Linked DNA regions of Prosthecobacter dejongeii. The protein of the gene in region 1 interacts with the protein of each later gene in a pairwise test. Links are inferred from orthologs where the notes say so. Each region holds a gene or a part of one and is shown on either strand. Other genes may lie near its edges. The genes, in order: ruvA and ruvC.

What was found.
Region 2: the proteins of ruvA (region 1) and ruvC interact in binary tests that used the Escherichia coli proteins (3 or more experiments, as listed by UniProt). The link is inferred for Prosthecobacter dejongeii from one-to-one orthologs.

Annotation. Positions count from the first base shown.
Region 1 is NZ_JACHIF010000001.1:1,117,840-1,127,515, reverse strand. What follows is about bases 3,773-6,600. They hold ruvA (Holliday junction branch migration protein RuvA), read right to left. Parts: upstream 5,577-6,600; coding sequence 4,968-5,576; downstream 3,773-4,967. Other genes in these bases: HNQ64_RS04465 (hypothetical protein), read left to right, coding at 5,661-6,269; HNQ64_RS04475 (hypothetical protein), read left to right, coding at 4,233-4,961; hemL (glutamate-1-semialdehyde 2,1-aminomutase), read right to left, coding at 3,773-4,148. Outside these bases: HNQ64_RS04495 (prenyltransferase/squalene oxidase repeat-containing protein), read left to right, coding at 1-398; HNQ64_RS04490 (lipopolysaccharide biosynthesis protein), read left to right, coding at 454-1,953; HNQ64_RS04485 (FkbM family methyltransferase), read right to left, coding at 1,990-2,775; more of hemL, read right to left, coding at 2,862-3,772; HNQ64_RS04460 (Gfo/Idh/MocA family protein), read right to left, coding at 6,735-8,279; pdhA (pyruvate dehydrogenase (acetyl-transferring) E1 component subunit alpha), read right to left, coding at 8,465-9,541; HNQ64_RS04450 (hypothetical protein), read left to right, coding at 9,644-9,676. UniProt on the Escherichia coli protein: The RuvA-RuvB-RuvC complex processes Holliday junction (HJ) DNA during genetic recombination and DNA repair.
Region 2 is NZ_JACHIF010000010.1:67,651-77,446, reverse strand. Bases 2,772-5,719 are described here. They hold ruvC (crossover junction endodeoxyribonuclease RuvC), read right to left. Parts: upstream 4,543-5,719; coding sequence 4,000-4,542; downstream 2,772-3,999. Other genes in these bases: HNQ64_RS19725 (polysaccharide biosynthesis/export family protein), read right to left, coding at 5,073-5,719; HNQ64_RS19730 (DoxX family protein), read right to left, coding at 4,590-5,066; HNQ64_RS19740 (FAD-binding domain-containing protein), read right to left, coding at 2,772-3,920. In the rest of the region: HNQ64_RS19750 (tetratricopeptide repeat protein), read right to left, coding at 1-870; HNQ64_RS19745 (sugar transferase), read right to left, coding at 1,015-2,529; more of HNQ64_RS19740, read right to left, coding at 2,676-2,771; more of HNQ64_RS19725, read right to left, coding at 5,720-5,771; HNQ64_RS19720 (hypothetical protein), read right to left, coding at 5,913-6,110; HNQ64_RS19715 (hypothetical protein), read right to left, coding at 6,132-6,368; HNQ64_RS19710 (3-keto-disaccharide hydrolase), read left to right, coding at 6,552-7,226; HNQ64_RS19705 (cytidine deaminase), read left to right, coding at 7,317-7,700; rpmH (50S ribosomal protein L34), read left to right, coding at 8,353-8,535; rnpA (ribonuclease P protein component), read left to right, coding at 8,554-8,919; membrane protein insertion efficiency factor YidD, read left to right, coding at 8,916-9,254; HNQ64_RS19680 (YidC/Oxa1 family insertase periplasmic-domain containing protein), read left to right, coding at 9,303-9,796.

The DNA.
Region 1 (9,676 bases):
CCCTGTTAAAAGCGGCGATTCAAACAGCCGACGGCCTGCTTTCCGCCCTCAGCCCTGAAGGCAGCCTCCCCGGCATGCTCAATGCCCAGTGGAAACCCACAGTTTCCTGGGTCTGTCTCACCGGTCTGTCTCAGACCGCCATCTGCTGGTTCATGCTATACCAGTTTACGAAACAAGAGAAATACCTAGTGGCCGCACGTCGCGCGAATCAGTTTGTTAGAAGGACTCTTCACCTTGAAGGTCCTAGCATGCTGCGCGGTGGTGTGAAAGGTTCCTTCCCCGTCAATGGAGACTACTGCCGCTTTCAGTTAATTAACTGGGCCTGCAAATTTCTCATTGATGCCTGCACGATGGAAGAGGATATGAAGGGGCTTACCCCCTCACCCTCAAAGACATAGCGTGCCCACTGAACCAAGCGCTAGCCCCCCAAAAAGACGGTTTTCAGAAAGCCGTATGTTCCGTGGTTCAGGGATTAATATTTTAGATTTAATCCTTAAGGTAGCCGTCACCCTGGTCCTCACCCCGGCGATGGTCCAGGCTTTAAACGTCGAAGGTTATGGTCTGTGGGTCCTGGTCACCTCCATCTCAGGTTATGGAGCCTTGCTGGAAATGGGCATCACGTTTTCAGCCTCTCGCTTCCTCGGCATGGCCGTGGGCGTGGGGAATGTGGACCAGCAGGGACTCATTTTTACCACCGTCAGCCAGTTCTTCCGCCTCATCGCAGCAGTCTTGCTCGTCCTCACCCCGGTCATCGTCCTGGTCGCAGGTTTGACCGTTTCCGGCTCGCATCATCACGAGTTCGAGCTAGCCCTTTTGATCGTCTGCCTGATGCTGGTCCTGCGCTTTCGTTTCCGGCTCCCAGTCGTGTTTTTGCGTGCCAATAGCCGCTACGATCTCATCGCCCAGGCTTCCATCCTTCGTTCCATCCTTCAGGCCGGTTTGCTCATCTGGCTCCTGGCCAAAAGGCCCTCCATCATCGGCGTCGCCTGCGTCCAGATCGTTATGGAGGGGGTAGAACTTTACTGCCTCGCCCGCTTCGCCGCCCCCTTGATCCCCGCCACCGTGCCGCCCCCAGACACCGCCGTAGTGCGCGACCTCCGGCGTGATCTCCTACGCTACGCACGCTCCATCAGCATCCTCATGGTGGGCGAGTCCCTCCGGGGGAATTTGAACCCCATGGTCGTAGATCGCGTCAGCGGCCTCGCTTCCGTGCCGCTGTATTCCATCGGCATGCGGTTGATCACCATCATCCAAGACACTGTGGGTGCCATCTTCGGTGGGCCAGTCATCTCCATTTTCAGCCAGCTTCACGGGGCCGGAGATGAGGCAGGACTGCGCAGCATCTTCATTCGTTCCTCTCGCTGGGCCGCCTCCTTCAGCACCTTTGCCGTCCTCGGGGCCTGCTGGCTCGCCTCGCCTTTCTTTCACCGCTGGGTCGGGCCGAATCTCTGGGGCGCGACCGATGTCATGCACATCGTCGCGGGTCCTTACCTCCTCTACTTCGCCCAGTATCCCGCTCACAATTTGCTCTATACCCTGGATAAGAATCACTGGCTCTCCTGGATGGCCATCGCCGGCGGCTGCTTCAGTGCGGTCCTCAGCATCGCCTTCGGCATGGTCTGGGGCCTTCACGGCGTGGTGAGCGCTATCGCGCTGGAGATGCTTATCTCCCGTTTGTTCGTCCTCCCCATCATGGTGGCAAAGGTCATCCACGTTCCCGCTACGGAATACATCTTCAAGCATCTCCTCCTGTCCTCCCTACGCAGCAGTATCCCGCCTTTGCTGGGCATTTGGCTCTTTCATCGCTGGGTCCAGCCAGACTATGGCAGCCTCTTCCTCGCAGGCAGTGGCTACACCCTCGTCTGTCTCCTCCTCATGCCCTGGTTTATCCTCCAGACTAGCGAGCGCCACGAGGCCTGGACCCTCCTCAAAAAGAAGCTCCGGCTCGCCTAAAAAAGCCCTCTCTAGAGAGCACTGCCTGCCTCCCCTTTAAGCAGGCCGCTTCGCCCGCACCAAAATGGCATCCATTTCGATCGCCGCCTGTCGGTCATCGTAGCTGATGGGATTGAGCATCGCTGGCACATACCCGGCCGCCGCAAAGGTATCCAGAGACTCCTGAAAGGTCTGTGCCTCTTTGTACAGCCGGATGAATGAAATCTCCGACATCACCAAAGGAATATCGTCAAAACAACGGTCGGCCCCGGCGAAGACCTCCGAGTCGAAACCCTGTGTGTCCATCTTCAGCAGCATCGTCTTCACACCCAGCCGCTTCTGGATCTGTGGCCACAGGTGATTGATCGTGTTCACCTTCACCGCCATGCTCCGAAGCACCTTATTGGACTCCGCGTACTTGGAGGGCTGCGAAGGATCCGGCAGATAAAAGGAGCTAAAAACATCCCCCGCCATCTGGTGAAATTCCTTTTCCCCAATGTCGCGGCCTAGCGCATCCGTCATCACTTCCCACTTGGGGTCAGCCGCCGCTTTCTTCGCCAGCTCTTCGGCGATCTCCACCAGCGGCTCAAATGAAATGATCCACCCCTGGTAGCCCACCTCCGTCCGCATCATCTGCGCAAAACCTCCGTCATTCGCTCCCACATCGAAGACACAATCCACCGGGTAAGTATCCAGCAGTTTCACCAAATGCTTCGCGGCCGGACCGCCGATCTTATCGCGCACATACACCTTCTTGTACTCCTCCCACTTCTTCGTGGGTACGAGGCTGTATCCCTGCGTCGCAAGGAGCTTCTTGAGGCATTGACCGACAATAGATTTCATGGGCGAGATGGCAGGCTGTCCTCCACTGCTTTAGCGCATTTCTGCAACCGTGCGCTTGTTATTCCGTGCAAATGACAGTCGCCTCCTCACAGCGCACTCAGCGCGGCCGCAGCCACCTCCGCTGTGCGTTCCATGTCTGCCTTTGCATGTGCCATGCTGATGAATCCCGTCTCAAACTGGCTCGGGGCAAAGTACACTCCGTGGTCCAGACAGTGGTGGAAGAACTTCCGGAAAGACACCAGGTCAGCGGTCTTCGCATCCTGTAGATGATGCACCTCCGTCTCCGTGAAAAAGAGACAGAACATGCTGCCCTTGCGATACCAGCGGTAGCCCAGGCCCTTACGCTTCAGCACGTCCAGCACGGCCTCTTCCATCACCTGACCGATTTCTTCCAGATAAGCAAAACCCTGCTGACGATCCAGCTCCCGCAACTGCGCCAAGCCCGCCGCCATGGCCAAAGGATTGCCACTCAGCGTCCCAGCCTGGTACACTGGCCCCAGCGGTGCCAAGTAATCCATGATGTCCGCCCGCCCACCGAAGGCACCCACTGGCAAGCCGCCGCCGATCACCTTGCCAAAGCATGTCAGATCTGGGGTGATGCCCTCCAGCTCCTGCACCCCGCCCTTTGCCAGGCGAAAGCCCGTCATCACTTCGTCAAAGATCAGCACCGCGCCGTACTTCGTCGTGATGTCGCGCAGCTTTTGCAAGAAACCCGGCTTGGGCAAAATCAGCCCCGCATTTGCCGGATAAGGTTCCACGATCAGCGCCGCGATCTCGTGCCCCTTCGCCTCAAAAAGCTCTTCCAGCGCCGCTTCATCATTGAAAGGCAGCACGCTGGTCAGCTCCGCAAAGGCCGCCGGCACACCCGCACTGTCCGGGTGCCCATGCGTCAGCGCTCCGCTGCCCGCTGCCACCAGCAGACTGTCTGAATGGCCATGATAACAGCCGTCGAACTTCACCAGCCGCGACCGCCCCGTGAAACCACGCGCCAGGCGGATGGCCGACATCGTCGCTTCCGTCCCGCTGCTCACCAAACGCACCTTTTTCACGGAAGGCACCCACTCACAGATCGTCCGCGCCATGTCCACCTCGTAGGGATTCGGAATGCCAAAGCTCACCCCATCTTTCGCCGCCGTGTGGATCGCCTCAATCACCGAAACCGGCGCATGACCCAAAATCGCCGGGCCCCATGTGCCGACAAAATCAATCATCTCCCGCCCATCCACATCCCAGATCCGGCAGCCCTTGGCCCGTCGCACAAAAAACGGATCTCCCCCCACATTCCGAAAAGCACGCACCGGCGAGTTCACCCCCCCCGGAATGTATTGTTTAGCGAGTTCGAAGAGCTTGGTCGAAAGAGGTCCGTTAGGCATTGTGCAAACGGATACGCCAAAGCTCCCTCACGTCGAACAAAAGCTTTCCTGAACCCGTCAGACTTTGGTAGTCTCGCTCCCGTCATGAAAAAGGCCCCTCTTTTCGTCGTGCTCGTTGGATTCCTCGCCCTCGGCAGCGTGGCCTCCGCTCAGCTCTCCAGCTCGCGCAAATCCTCCCTCCTCGCGCCTGAGCCCGGCACCATGGACGTGGAAGACATGCTCAAAAAACCCGTGACGCTCAAGGTCCTCCAGGAGTCCCCCATCTACACTCGGTCGAAGATGGATCAACCCCTCGGCTCCATGGCCCCTGGCACCCTGGTCAAGCTCGTCGGGCTCTCAGACACCGCTTACCGCATTCGCGGACGCGCCCGCCACGGAGACGTCTCCGGCTGGATGCGCATGGCCGACCTCCTTTCCCCCGATCCGAACCTGGTCCCCAACCTCAAAAAACTCCACCAACGCCAGACCGAAGTGGAGGCCCTCATCGCTGCCAAACAAATCGCCCTCGGCATGACTGCCGAAGAAGTCCACGCCAGCCTGGGCAAGCCCAATCGCAAATCCAGCAAACTCAGCGCCAGCGGCCGGGAAGAAAAGCTGGAGTATGTCGTCTATGACCGCATCCCCCAATACAGTACTGGCCTAGACGCCCTGGGCAGGCCCATCCAGACCGTCGTTTACATTAAGGTCGAGACTGGCAGCATGAGCGTGAACCTCAAAGAAAACGTCGTCGAAAGCATCGAGGAAACCAAGGGTAATCCCCTCGGTAGTGGCGGCGTCAAGATCGTTCCCGGCCCCATCATCTTCGGCTGGTAACGCCCCTTACTGCATCGCCCGCAGCGCCTCACGGATCAGCTTATCCGCGCGCACAGGCTCCGTGCTCGCTTTGACCAGATCATTCACCGTCTTCTGCGCCTCGCTCTGCTTGTAACCCAGCGCGATCAGGCCCAGCACCGCATCACTGATCGCCGCCTGTTTCGGATCATGCGTACCACGCGCCACCTCAGCCGCCTGCCACGCATCCACCACGCCCACCTTGTCCTTCAGCTCTAGCACGATCCGCTCCGCCGTCTTTTTACCCACCCCTTTGATCCGCGCCAGTGCGGCTGTGTCATTGCGGATCACCGCATCCTTAAATGCAGCCACTGGCATCCCGCTCAGAACCGACAGCGCCATCTTCGGCCCGATCCCGGACACCCGATCAATCAGCAAACGGAAGAGATCCCGTTCATCCTCCGTGTAAAAACCAAACAAGGTGTGCTCACGCTCCGTCACGTGGTGATGCGTCAGCAGCCGCACTTCTCCACCCTGCTGCGGCAGTTTATCAAAGGTGGTTAGGGGAATGTTCGTCGCATAGCCCACCCCGCCCACATCCACAATGGCTTGGTGCGGGTAGGCTTCAGCGAGTTTGCCACGGAGAAAGGCGATCATGCTCCTCATGAAGCCGGGACTCGCCCCACGCGCAAGGTCTTTGATTGCTAGCGCCACCCCTCCACCCATGCTCAAGTAATCCTCATGAAACTCCGCTTCCTCGCCGCTTTCTGCCTCCTGGCTAGCCTCCTCATGGCCCAGACGCCCGAACGCCGCCTGGAAGAGCTGCTCCTGCTGCCTGAGCCCATCGTCATGCGCAGCCCCCTTTCCATCGTCCCTCAAGACGCCGAACTCACCGTCCTCACCCCTGCCAAAGAATTGGCCGATGTCCCCGGCATCCTCGCCTACTCCGCCCAGGACTTTAAAAAGCTTGGCATCAGCGTCGAAACCTTTGCCGAACGCGCCAAAAAAGTTGCCGACAAACGACTGGCGAGCCTTAAACCCGACCTGATCAAAGACCCCGAAGGCAAAGTCCTTTACGCCGTCTATCGCAGCGAGCAGCCCCTCATCGCCTCCCTCCTCATCGCCCCTTCTCTGCCCGCCGTTTTTGAAAAACTCTTCGGACCCGAAATCTGGGTTGCCCTGCCAGATCGTCACTCCCTTTTCGTCTTCCCCGCCAAACCGGAAGCCCTCGAAGAATTCGCCCCTGACCTCGCCGAACGTTTCCGCACGGATCCCCGCGCCGCCAGCCCCGAGATCTTTGCCATCCGAAAAGACACCCCTCCCAAAGTCGTCGGCAGCTTCGTCCAGTAACCCCCAGCTTCCGCTTCGCCCGGCCTTCCATAGGTAGGACGGGTGTGTCCGGCGAAAAAACATCCCGGTAGCTCACCCACCCCCTTCGCCGGATGACCCGTCTTTCCCGGGATACACAAAGCCCCATGCCTGCACAACTCTCCCCCCCCGATGCCGGAGGCATCGCAGCGGGTAGCCAGGGGTCCGTGAGCCCTAGCGAACGCACCCCTGGTTAGGCCAAAAAACACCTTCACTCAGGGTCGCATCCTGGAAGGATGCCAGCCATCCCCGTCGTCCCACTTGCCCGCGCCATACAAGCCTGGCAAGCTCCCCTTGGTCTCAGACAAACGACCACGAACGGTTCAAGGTGTGACGGCGTCTCGCCGTCAGCCCGGGAAAGATGCGAGGACCTCACACCCACACGCCTAACAAAAAACGCGGAACCCGTTTCCAGGTTCCGCGTTCTCAAGAATGTCTCCGTAAAACTTAGCTGATCACAGGCAACTCAAAGCCTGCGGCATAATCGCCGTTGGTCATTTTGTTCGCCTCTTCAGCGAACTCACCGGTGAATTTCTCAGCCACAGGATCGAAGTCCAGCCATGGGCCCACCTGCGCCATCTCAGCCTTCATATCAATCTTGTTGGCCACCAGGTTTTCCACGAAGTGATCGAAGGTTTCCTGAGCTGCCTTGCTGTTGCTGAGGCGCTCTTTGACCTCGTCGTTGGAGATCTGCTTGCCGAGGCGGTAGGAGATGTTGGCCATCTGCGCCAGGGCCGCCGCATGGTAGCCGTGGGAGACGTGCAGCACATCCTTCGTCAGCTTGCCCGCACGGACGGAGTTGATGAAGTTCAGCATGTGGTCCGGGCCGTCCTGGAAGTTTTCAAACTTATGGATCGCCTTGCCATCATTGTCGTAAGCCTTGGATTCAGCGATAAAACCGCCTTCGCAATGGATGACGTTGCCGATACGCGGAGCCGAGGTTTTGCCATTGATGCGATAGACCGGTTCTGCGCCCTTGGCCCAGTTCATGTCCTTCATTGGCAGACCACGGTTGTCGAACAGCAGAGGCGCGCCTTCAGCATAGTCATAGAAGGCCATCTGGTTGTTCGCCGTTTCGCCATCGTCATCGTAACCCCAGCGACCGCCAAAGCTCATCACACGCTTCGGCAGCACGGCCGGATTGCCTAGAGCCCAGCGAGCTACGTCGAGCTGGTGTGGCCCTTGGTTGCCAATGTCACCATTGCCATAAGCCCACTGCCAGTGCCAGTCATAGTGGAACTGGGAACGATTCACCGGCAGCATCGGCCGTGGTGCAGACCAAAGTTTGTAATCCAGCTCACCCTGCGTGGCTTTGCCATCCACACCCTTGAAGGTGCCTGCTGCAAAAACGTCCTTCGCTGGCACCGGTGCATCCAGCTTGCCGATGCTCTTGCGCGCCTTGTAGTTGATGCCGCGGCTCAGCGTCGTTTTACCGATCTGCCCGCTCTTGACGTACTCCATGGCGGAAGCCCAACCCAGGTCGGAACGGCGCTGCATGCCGTGCTGAACCACCAGGCCTTTTTTCTCGGCGATGGCAGCGGCATCCACCAGCTTGCGTCCTTCCCACATGTTATGGGAAACAGGCTTCTCCACGTACACATGCTTGCCATTGGCAATGGCTGTGAGGGCAATCAAGGTATGGCTATGGTTCGGTGTCGCGATGGTCACGGCATCAATGTCCGGATCTGCACAGCACTCACGGAAGTCTTTGTACTGCTTCACCTTGATCGGCGTTTCACGCTTGCCCAGGGCAGCCACCTGCTTGGCCATCACTTCACTGTCCACATCACAAAGAGCCACCAGACGCACGCCTGGGATCTTCAACAAGCTACCGATGTGGCCTGAACCACGGGACTTAAAGCCGATGACGGCCACACGGACTTCACCGTTGGAACCGATGGGTTTCGCCCAAGTGGGCAAAGTGGCAAGGCCGGCGGCTCCGGCGACGGTGCCGCGCAGGAACGTGCGGCGGCTGGTGTTTGCTGAGTTCATGACAAAGATAAGGTTAGGTTTGGGCACGCGGATTCGCTCCGCACGTCGCGGTAAATCACAGCTTACTCAATACGACAGGGAAGGTGCAACCTTTCTTCTGACGTGATGTCCGAATCGGATACTTTTATGTCAAAGGCCAAAGTAAGCGCATCCTTTAGCACCCCATCGGCCTAACTATAAACATATCAATCGTTGAAGAAGTGGCGGCCCGTGGCTCCAGCCTCCGTCTTGTTATCCACTTCCCAATAGACATCTTCAAAGATGGACTCGGGTTCTGGATAAGGACTGGTTTTGGCAAAGTCCGCCGAAGCTTCTGCTTCCGCCTGTGCTTCACGATCGATTTTCTTCAGTTCGTCTTCCGTGGCCACACCTTCTTCCAGAAGGTTGCGCTTCCAGACCTGAATCGGGTCGTGCTCTTTCTGGTACTTCTCCACTTCTTCCTTGGTGCGGTACTTCAGCTTGTTCGCATCCGCCACGGAGTGGCCTTCCCAACGGTAAGTCGCGATTTCCAGCATCGTCGGCTTGCTCTCGTTGTGAGCGCGATCAATCGCCACCTGCACGTGAGCACGCACATCGTAGAGATCTTCACCCACAAACGAATCCCAGACCATGCCGTAACCTTCCGCACGCTTCGCGAGATTCTCGCTGTAAGCCGAAGAACGCTCCTGGCTGGTGCCCATGGAGTAACCGTTGTTTTCGATGACGTAAATGACAGGTAGATCCCAAAGGGCCGCCAAGTTCAGCGATTCATGGAAAGCACCCTGGTTCACCGCACCATCGCCCAAGAAGCACATGGCGGCACCTTTGAGGCCGCGATATTTCAGACCATAGGCGAGACCTAGGCCCAGAGGTGTCTGCCCAGCAACAATGCCGTGGCCGCCCCAGTAATTTTTATCCGGCGCAAAATAATGCATCGAACCACCCTTGCCCTTCGAGCAACCCGTAGCCTTACCGAAAAGTTCTGCCATGCACTCATTCATGGACATCCCAACTCCCAGGGCGTGGGCGTGATCGCGATACGCCGTGATGACGTGATCGTTTTCACCCATCAAAGAAGTGCAGCCAATCGCCACCGATTCCTGGCCGATGTAAAGGTGAAGGAATCCACCCATGCGACCCGCCTGGTAATGCTGCAGGGAAACTTGCTCAAAGCGACGCACCCGCACCATCTTGCGATACAGTTCAATCTTGTCTGCCGCAGTCAGTTTGGCATTGATCGGAGCATCAGCAGATTTGGCGGAAGGAGCAGTCTTAGTGGCCATAGTTGAGGGAGCCGAATACTAGCCGGGTGAAAGGGGGAAGCAAGTCAGGAGTCCGATGAAGCCAACAGAACCTGGACAGCTAACTCCATCGAAGTAGCATGGATGATGCCTGCTTTCTGGAAGCCTGAAGATTGC
Region 2 (9,796 bases), on another replicon or contig:
ATCCAGTCTCTTGCGAGCCGCCGCCGCTTTTTTGTCTTCACCCTGGTTTTCCAGCAGGGCGATGTAGTCCAGACTCACGGCCTCGTAGCTCACGGCTTCATCGGCTAAGTGCAGTTCCAGAATCCGAAGGCTCTGCTCAAAGTCACGGATGGAAGCGGCATTATCCCCGAGTTCGTGGTTCGCAGTGGCGAGGTTACAGTGAGACTGCGCGACATCGGGGTGGTCTGAGCCTAGGAGTTTGGTCCGGATTTGCAGAGCTTCCGTGAACATCTCCTTGGCCTGGTCTGGAAAGCCTGCGGTGTAATAGAGGCTGCCGAGGTTGTTGTAAACAGCGGCAACTTCTTCCGTCTCGCGACCTCGCTTTGCTTCCAGAGTTTCCAGCGAGCGAAGGTAGTGCTGTTCAGCCAAAGCAAATTTACCCAGGCCCTTGTAGATCATGGCCAAGTTGTTGCGCAGTTGTGCAGCCGTCTCCTCATCTGGCGGAGTTAGGGCCTCATAATCACTGATAGCCTGCTCATAGAGGGGAATGGCCTCCGCCTCGCGTTGGCTGAAATCCAGCAGCGTGGCGAGCTGAGTGCGGATGCGCGCGACTTCATCCGCCGGGATGGCGGTGCGCCCAGCAATTTCCAGGGCTTCGCCATAGCTGGCTTCAGAGCCAGAGACATCTCCCATCTCACGCTGGATTTCGGCCAGGACTTGGATGCCCGTAAAGAGGCGAGGCATTTCTGCGGCATCGTCCTCCACGGCTTCACGCAGGCCAGAAAGGGCACTAGTGGCGGCGCTCAGGGCTTCCTCCAGCCGTCCCTGGCTCAAAAGATTGGCAGCATGATTGTCCAGCAGATTGGAGAAGCTCGAAAGACTCGCAGACACGGTGTTGGGGCGGGGGTTTGGTAAAAGCCTGATAACATCAGGGTGGCAGCCTTCTCACATCAAGCAAAAAAGACGTCGTTCTTAGATGTAGGCTTGTTTACTGGCACTGCCTCAGAGGCACGGGCGGGCCTGAAGATGGCCGCATCAGTAGGCATTGTCACGCTTGAAGAAGGTCAGGAACATGATTTGGATATCGAGCAGCAAGCTCCAGTTTTCCAGATACCAAAGGTCACATTTGATTCGCTCGGCTAGGTCGGTATCTCCGCGCAAGCCCTTTACCTGCGCCCAGCCCGTCATCCCCGGTTTGGCATGATGGCGGGCATTGTAGTGAGGGATCTCGTGCTTAAAATCGGCGATTAACTCGGGCCGTTCAGGCCGTGGGCCAACGAGGCTCATCTGCCCTTTGAGCACATTCCAAAATTGAGGCACTTCATCAATATTCCATTTCCGCATGAAGGCCCCTACTTTGAGGCGACGTGGATCATCCTGCACACACCACTGAGCCCCGGTATTGGCTTCAGCATTGAGCTTCATGGAACGGATTTTAATGATGTCAAAAGCCACGCCATTCATGCCCCAGCGGCGCTGGCGGTAAAAGATGGGCCCACCTGATTCCCACCAGACCATGAATCCGAAAAATGCGATGATGGGCGCACTGAGCAGCAGTCCCACGCTGGCTCCTACGATGTCTAGGGCGCGCTTGGCCAGCACATTGAGAGTGCTATCCAGCGGCAATCGGTTCACGCCCAAGACTGGCGTGCCTGCGATGGTTTCCAAAGAGAGTCCCGAAACGAAAATCCGGAATACGGAAGGAGCGAGCTTGAACTGAATCATCTCCCTCTCGCACAAATTCGCCAGTTCCACGAGGTGCTGCCGGGCTAAATCGGCCACGATGATCATGTCCACTTCATGCCTGGCGATGACCCGATGGATGTCTTCCAAGTACCCGACAAAGGGGATGTCTGAAGAGGGGGCGGATGCATCACGCCACCCCGAGGCATCCACCCAGCCGATGAGTTCAAACGCATGCGCCTTGTCCTGGCTGAGGGTCTGCCACAGCCTTTGGGCATCCTCATTCCAGCCGACGAACAAAGTGCGCTGCTGGAGGCTACGAATGCGTTTCGGGGAATGCAGGAAGCGATTGAAAGCCATGCGCCAGCCCAACAGCAAAAGCAGCGCACATGCACCATTGAGAGCCACATACACACGTGAAATGGACGGCTGCATTTTTAAAGCCAGCGTGATCGCCAGGAACCCCAGGGTCCAGATCAACACGGCTTTTCCTAGACGAGAAGCAATCCACCTGTTCCGCAGCAGCACGTTCCGGTGGTAGATGCCTTGCCAGCCGATGGCTAACAGTAAGGTGGCAGTGCCCAAGGTCATGTGGCCCGTGTATTGGCGCAGGGTCATGTCATCCCAGTTGCCAAAGTCGCGCAAGGCGGAATGAAAGCGCAGCCAATAAGCGGCGTGGCCTGCGGCGACGGCCATGATCAAATCCCCCAAAATGGAGACGAGCACCCACAAGTGAGGAGAAGCGGTTTCCTGAAGACGCCAGGCGCGGCGTTCTTCCAGCTTTTCCAAAAGATTTCCCGTCACGGCACCGGGCGTGCCGATGAGCATGCGGTCGTTATTGGAAGGGGTTGGACTGACCTTAGGCATGGTTGCGATATGGTATTTGTAAATATATCGCTAAATACAAGAAGAAATCAACCCAAGAGAAGTGTATTTATAAATATGAGACTATTAGATGCATATAAAATCATTTTTGAGAGTGATGGTTTGAGGCTAACTAAATTCGGTTCGCTCTAATGGATTGGCTTACCTTCAAAAACTGAGCCTGTGGATTTCCTAACGAGTTCGGTTTTCATCTTTTCCCAAAACGGAAAGAAACCAGCCTTCGCCTTAGGAAACACCGCAAGATCCGATGGACGGCGGATGAGGTGAAGCTGGCAAGAAATCTCCGCCAAACGTGTCTGGATGTGGGGTATCGCATCCGCAATGGGGCCGATAAAAGGTGCAAAAGCGACGATGTCCTGAAGCTGTTCTCTCTGCGCCCAAGTTACCAGACCGTCTGCTGTGGTGGGCGCCTCATCCAGTGTGACTGGGCAACCATAATGCTCCGCTGAACGTGTGGTGGCATCTTTCAAAGCGGCATGCAGATGCTGGATTCGATTTTGGCCTAACCGGTAATGGGTGTAAATGGGTGAACTGGTAAACGCAGCGACGGCTGTGGGGCGGATGTGGGCGAGTGGCCCCACTTCGGGGCACAAATCGTCCGGATGCAGCCAGAGGCCAAAACGGCTGGATAGCGAAGGCGCTAGAGTAGGCAATTGCGGCAGTGCGTGAGGAAGCTCCTCCTCAGGGAGTGACAAGGGCCTGGGGCTAACGAGAGAGTCTTCTAAAAGCTCCAGGCCCGTGCTGTCTTGAAGGATAGTGGGGGTGAGGTATTTTTCTAAATTGCTCCGCCGCACCAAATAGGTTTTACCTCGGGTTTGCAGTCCTGCCACCCAGCGCCATGACAAAGTGTTGCTGGCAGGGTCAGCATCCAGCAGGTGGCGAAAGAAAAAATCTGCTCCGAGCTCCCAAGGGAGGCGCTCCACATGAACCCAGTAGCTAGCAAACCACATGCGGGCATGGTTATGCAGATAGCCTGTGTGGATGAGTTCACGAGCCAAGTGATCCATGATGGCAATGCCTCCCTGGCCTTGTTCAATGGCATTTTGCCGTGCTTTTTGTTCGGTGGACAGATGCCTTTGTGCGTCATGGACGCCCTGCCGGTATCGTCGCCACACGTGTGGCCGCATTTCCAGCCAGCCTTTCCAGTAGCGGCGCCAGCAGACTTCTTGCAGCCACTTTTCGACTTGAGGCAGGTGATATTGGGCCAAGGTATCTGCGATGATTTCATCCTCAAGCATCACGCGAGTGCGTAGAGCGGGGGAGAGTCGTGAAACATTCGCATGACCGGGCTCCACATGATTTCGCCATGCTTGATAAGCTGGCGTGGCGGGAAGGAACTCATGCCAGCGGGCTAAAGCGGCGTGGCGGGTCATGGGAAATGTGGCTGACATCTCCAGGATACGACACCAGAAGAAAAATTGGCCTGAGATCCTTGCTAGGCAGCAGTGGAGTTTACACTCGTTTCATTTCTCGGGTGATGGCAGCCCCAGCATCTGCATTCTGGAAATGGGCGATGCCGACCGCCAGCGCATCCGCAGCATCCGGAGGGGGTGTTTCCCTCAGACGCAGCATGGAGCGGATCATGAAAGCTACTTGGTCTTTTTGTGCAGCACCGCGTCCCACCGCCGCTTGTTTCACTTCTTTCGGCGCATACTCGTAGATGGCCATGCCATGTTCCGCCGCCGCGATGAGGCATGCGGCGCGGGCCGTGCCTAAAACGATGGCCGTCTTAAAACTCTGCACGTAGATGGTGGCCTCAATGGCACAAACCGTGGGTGAGTGCTGGCGAATGACCTCGTGCAATTGCTCACGGATGGCGACGAGGCAGCCGGAGTGCAGGAGTTTGGGTTTGTTGGTGATCACCCCGTAAGCGATGGCTTTGAGATCCCTTCCTGTTTTTTCTAAAATGGCCCAGCCCGTATTTCTCAGGGCTGGGTCAATGGCCAGCACGCGCTCAGTGATGGGCGGCTGGGGAGATGGGCGGGGAAGGGGCATGCAGATCAGATGAAACCTGGCCTAACAAAAAGCGTGGTAGATGGATCTTACCACTTTTTCTTTTTGGGCTGTCCCCAGCTCTCTCCTAAACGAAAGAGCTTATCAATCGAGACGGCTCCTGATCCATAGAGTAGAAGGGTGAAAGCGACCAGGAGATACAGCCAGCCGATCTCCATGTACATCGGCCCAGCCTTTACAATCACACCGATGGCCACTGGCATGAAGACCACAGCGAAGAGGCGCGTGAGGAAGCCGATGCACCAACTCACTGCAACTGCGGCTACGAGGATGGCGATGGTGGGGGCTAGTAGCGCTGCGTAGGGCAGCCCTGCGTCGTTAAAGGCCTTCACCCAATCCCATCCCTGTTCCTCCCAGAGAAAGTGATACGCGCCCTCGGCTGCCTTCCAGCCATGCTGAGTGAGCAAAAGCACGCCAGCGCCGATCCGCAAAACGGCGATGGTTTTAAAGAGGCTGCTCCAAGGATTTTGGTTTGCGGCTGGATTGCCGCCGATGTGCTCAATCATGAATGGTCAAAGGTCGGGGGAAAGATAGATGATGTCGCCAGGCTCGGGTTCGTGCTCATCCGCAGCTTCCAGGCTGGGGTAATAACGGCGGTAACCTTCGCGGATGAGGTAAACACCTCGGTTAGGGGAGCCTAACTTACGCCCTCCCGCGACAGTCACGGCTTGTTTGATGGTCATGTCTTCCCAGGCAGGAATGAATTCGTCTTTCAGCACATCCCCCGTGATGGAGACCACTGGCACATCCTCCACCGACAAGATGTGGACTGTGACTGGGCGGGTGAGCCGCAGACCGACACGGAAGGTGGCGGTAAGAGCCGTCACGGCTTCCGGCAGCGTCGCCCCACCGATTTTCGCACTGCCGATCTCGTTGCCAAAGTTGATGACTCCTTGGGAATCAATCATCGCCACACCATTGTAGATGCGTTTGGTGTTACGGCTACCTTCATACACATGCAGTCTCAGGGTCTGGCCATACCCCAGCGTGCCTCGCGCATTGAAGGGGACCTGTGGATCATCTTCAGTCGCTTTATCACTGCTGGGCATCCCAGGCAGAATACGGGTCACCTTTTTTAAGGTGGTGAAACTGGGCATCGGCGGCACGGGGATCTTAGTGAGATCAGGCGTCAGGCGTTTGACCGTCGCACAGGCACTGAGACCGATGAGTAAGCCCATGGCTGGCAAGAAGGTTTTAGAAAAAGAAGGCATGGAAAGGAAAAGGGGTAATGGACTCAGCGCATTCGCGCCCGATTGAGACACTGGATGCCACGTCTGGAAATGACAAGGCCAACGTCAGCGACGCTGGCCTCATGTCCTGGTCAGGATAATCCTGTGCGATGAAAGCAGAGCTTAGGCCGCGAGCTTGCGCTTGCCTCCCTGCACGAGCATCTGAGCCAGTTCTGGCATGTAGCGGACGATTTCGTTCGCCAGCACTTCCAGCCGGGTGTCGGACTTCCATCCGCCACGGGAGCTGCGGTCCTTGTCGGTCATTTCCAGGCTCATGATGGTGGTAAACACCTGGGTATCGCTGAGAAGATCGGTTTGCATGGTCATCGGAGTGGAATGAGGTTAGGCGGGCAGTGGCAGGGCCACGACGTCGCCATCTTGAATCATGAACTTTCTCCGAGTCAGCAGCCCATCCTTGATCTTCGCCTCGATCGCTTGGCTGATCAGCAGCCGTGCGGCCTCAGCTGGACTGCTCCCGTATGTACCATCGAGGGTCAAATCCTCCAGATACATCTTGATCTGGGGAGTGACTGCGATGGTCATCGAGACCGAATCGAAGCTGTTTGTAGGGCGAGCCATGGGATAAAAACCCGGAATTAATGGCATTAAAACCGATCCAACTTGTTTGTTCAAGTTGGAACTGGATTATTTTGGGGTTTTAATGGGGTTAAAACCCGCTCTTTTATTTAAGATGTATTAATAATATGCGCTTTTTTGAGGCTTGGCGATGGATTTTCCTGCAAACGGCGTTCTTTTCGGCCCATGAAAAACCAACTCCTCATTTCTCTCGTGGCCGCCCTCTCTCTCAGCGCACAAGCTGACGAAGGCTGGCAGACCTGGTTCAAAGACGGTCTCGGCGATGCTAAAATCGTCAGCGGCCAAGCCACCTACACCGTCGAAAACGGCATTCTCACTGGCACCACGGTGGAGGGCAGTGGCAATACTTTCTTGGCTAAAGGCCCCTTCAAAGACTTTGAACTCCAGTTTGAGGTCAAAGTGGATAATGAACTGAATTCAGGCGTGCAGGTACGCAGCAAGCTCGCCAAAGACGGTGACCCAGCACCTGAAGGCGCTAAGGGCGACAAACCCTTGCCCGCAGGCCGCCTCTATGGGCCTCAGTGTGAGATCGCGATCAACGGCACTGCAGGTGATTTTTATGACGAAGCTCGCCGTGGCACCTGGTGGAGCATCCTCACCAAGACGGAAGCTGTCCGCAGTGACGAAGCCAAGGCCGCCTTTAAAAAGGGCGAGTGGAATCACTACCGCATCGTGGTGAAGGGCGACCACTACCAGAGTTTCGTGAATGGCGTGAAAACCGCCGATTTCACCCAGCCAGGCGATCCTGAAGGCCACATCGGCTTCCAGGTGCATGGCATCAAAAAAGGCACCGGCCCATATAAAGTACAGTGGAAGGAAGTGAAATTCAAAGCGCTGTAATCCAGGCGGCAAAGGTTCTTTTATCAGTTCTCATTTTCAGCGGAGGCAGGTCTCAGTACCTGCCTCTGTTTTTTATGCCATCTTATCTTCATGTCTGACCTCCTCGTCCACGCCCGCATGGCGGCAGAAAAAGCCTACGCACCGTATTCAAAATTCCAAGTCGGCTGTGCTCTGGAGACGGATGTTGGCGGGCTTTACCAAGGCTGCAATGTGGAGAACGCCAGCTATGGCCTGACGATCTGCGGGGAACGGAATGCGATTTTTCAAGCCATTGCCCAAGAAGGTCCCGAGATGAAAATCCGGCACCTCGCCGTTGTCTGCCTGGGCCATGAATTTCCACCCTGCGGTGCCTGCCGACAGGTGATGGCAGAGTTTTCCCTGCCGGGCGGGCTCACTAAAGTTACTTTTTTACAAGCCGGCGAGCCCGTCACACGAACGATGGCGCAACTCCTGCCAGAAGCTTTTGGCCTGTGAAGATTTAATCGGCCTGCCTGAAGTTGCACAGAGCGGCAGGCTCGTTAGACTACCTCTCTTGCCTTTTAAAAAGGCAGGTTAATCCTCCATTCCATCCATCATGTCCGACATCGCACTCGCCAAAGGTGAAAAATTTCTTGAAGATAACGCCAAAAAAGAAGGCGTCGTCGTGACCTCCAGTGGTCTTCAGTACAAAGTACTGACCGAAGGCACCGGCAAGAGCCCTTCCGCCACAGACACGGTGCTGGTACACTATGAAGGCACCCTGATTGATGGGAAAATTTTTGACAGCTCTTATAAGCGCGGTGAGCCCATCGAATTCCCTCTAAACCGTGTCATTGCGGGCTGGACTGAGGGGGTGCAGCTCATGAAGGAAGGGGCCAAACATCGCCTGTATTTGCCTTCGAAGCTTGCCTACGGCCCTCGTGGAGCTGGCCGTGACATCGGCCCGAATGAAGCCCTGATTTTTGACGTGGAACTGCTGAAAGTGCGGTAACCCCAGAGGTCTGGCCGCAAAGACTGGTTCAGCACTCATTTGACAAAGGGGGGACTCTGCGTAATCTCGCGCCCCCTGTTGCTGGGGCTAGGCTGTTTTTGACGATGCGCCGGGCCCGTTGCGAAAGGAAAATACGTTTTAGCACCCCACACGATTATGCCCAAGAGGACCTACCAAGCATCCAAGCGCACCCGGAAACGCCAGTTCGGCTTCCGCAAACGCATGAAGACTGAAAATGGCCGCGACATCCTTCGTCGCCGCCGTGCCCGTGGGCGCAAGCGCCTCATGCCAGTGGGCGTGGAAGTACATTACAAGCGCCACGTGCAGCAGCACGCCTAGTGCAGGCAGGCCCGCCCCATGCGTCTTCCCTCACGCCTTCATCTGAAGGAGTCCCGCGATTTCGCGAGGATCAAAGAGAAGGGACGCAGCCAGGCGGGCCGCTTTTTTGTCCTGGCATTGCTGCGTGATGACTCTGTCGCTGATTTTCAGTTCGGTCTGGTCACCAGCAAACGACTGGGGAAGGCGGTGGTGCGCAATCGCGTCCGGCGCCAACTGCGCGAAATCATTCGCGCTCACCGGGCAGAGATCGCTCCGGGGTGGCAGCTTGTCACCATCGCTCGTTGGCGGGCGGCTGATGCCCCTTTTTCCGAGCTGGAACAGGACTGGGTCCGTCTGGCAAAACGTCAGGGGCTACTTTTGAAACCCGCGCCTCCCACGCCATGAAATGGCTCGTCCGCATCCTCATCCGTGGTTACCAGCGCGTCATCTCACCTGTTCTTCATTTTATCGGCGGCCCGAACACTGGCTGTCGTTTTACCCCGACCTGTTCGGAGTACTTTCTGCAAGCTGTGGAAAAACACGGCATTTTTAAAGGAAGCTGGCTGGGGACCCTACGCATCATTCGTTGCAATCCCTGGGGCGGTCATGGGCATGATCCCGTGCCTCCAGTCGTTACAAAAGGAAACCGTTCCTGTCAGGGACAGACGGATATTTCGTGCTCTTGTCAGCACGGTCCAGTGGACACTGCGCCAAGCGCTGCCGATGAGACCCGGCCTTAAGTTGTCTCTTTTCTAGTCTCTTTTCACTCATCTCTTTTCTCTACAAGCATGGATCGCAAAGCCTGGATCGTCGTTACTCTCTGTGTCATTGGCCTTGGTGTGAACCAATGGTTCTCCTTCAAAAACCAGCAGGCCTATGCGGCACAGTTGGCTCTGGCAGAGGCCAATAAACCTAAAAATACGGAGGCGCAGCCTGCCGTGCCAGGCGTGGCCACAGCCTCAACGGATGGCGCTGCCACCACCACCCCCACGCTTTCTGCTGCCAAGCCGGATGCCGTAGCCGCCGCGACGGCCAATCTGCCTGAAGAGAAGCACAGCCTCGTCTCGGGCAGCGTGACCTATCATTTCAGCAGCAAAGGTGCCGGTGTGGCCAAGGCCGTTCTGGCCGCCGGGGACAAAATCACCCTGAATGAAGTGGGCCGTAAAACGCTGGAGCCCATCGGGGCCCTGCGTCGTGAGGCCACTGGCATTGACATCGTTCCCTACAAGATCATCGAGAAGAGCGATAAAAGCGTGACTTTCGAAGGCGTGTCTGCCGATGG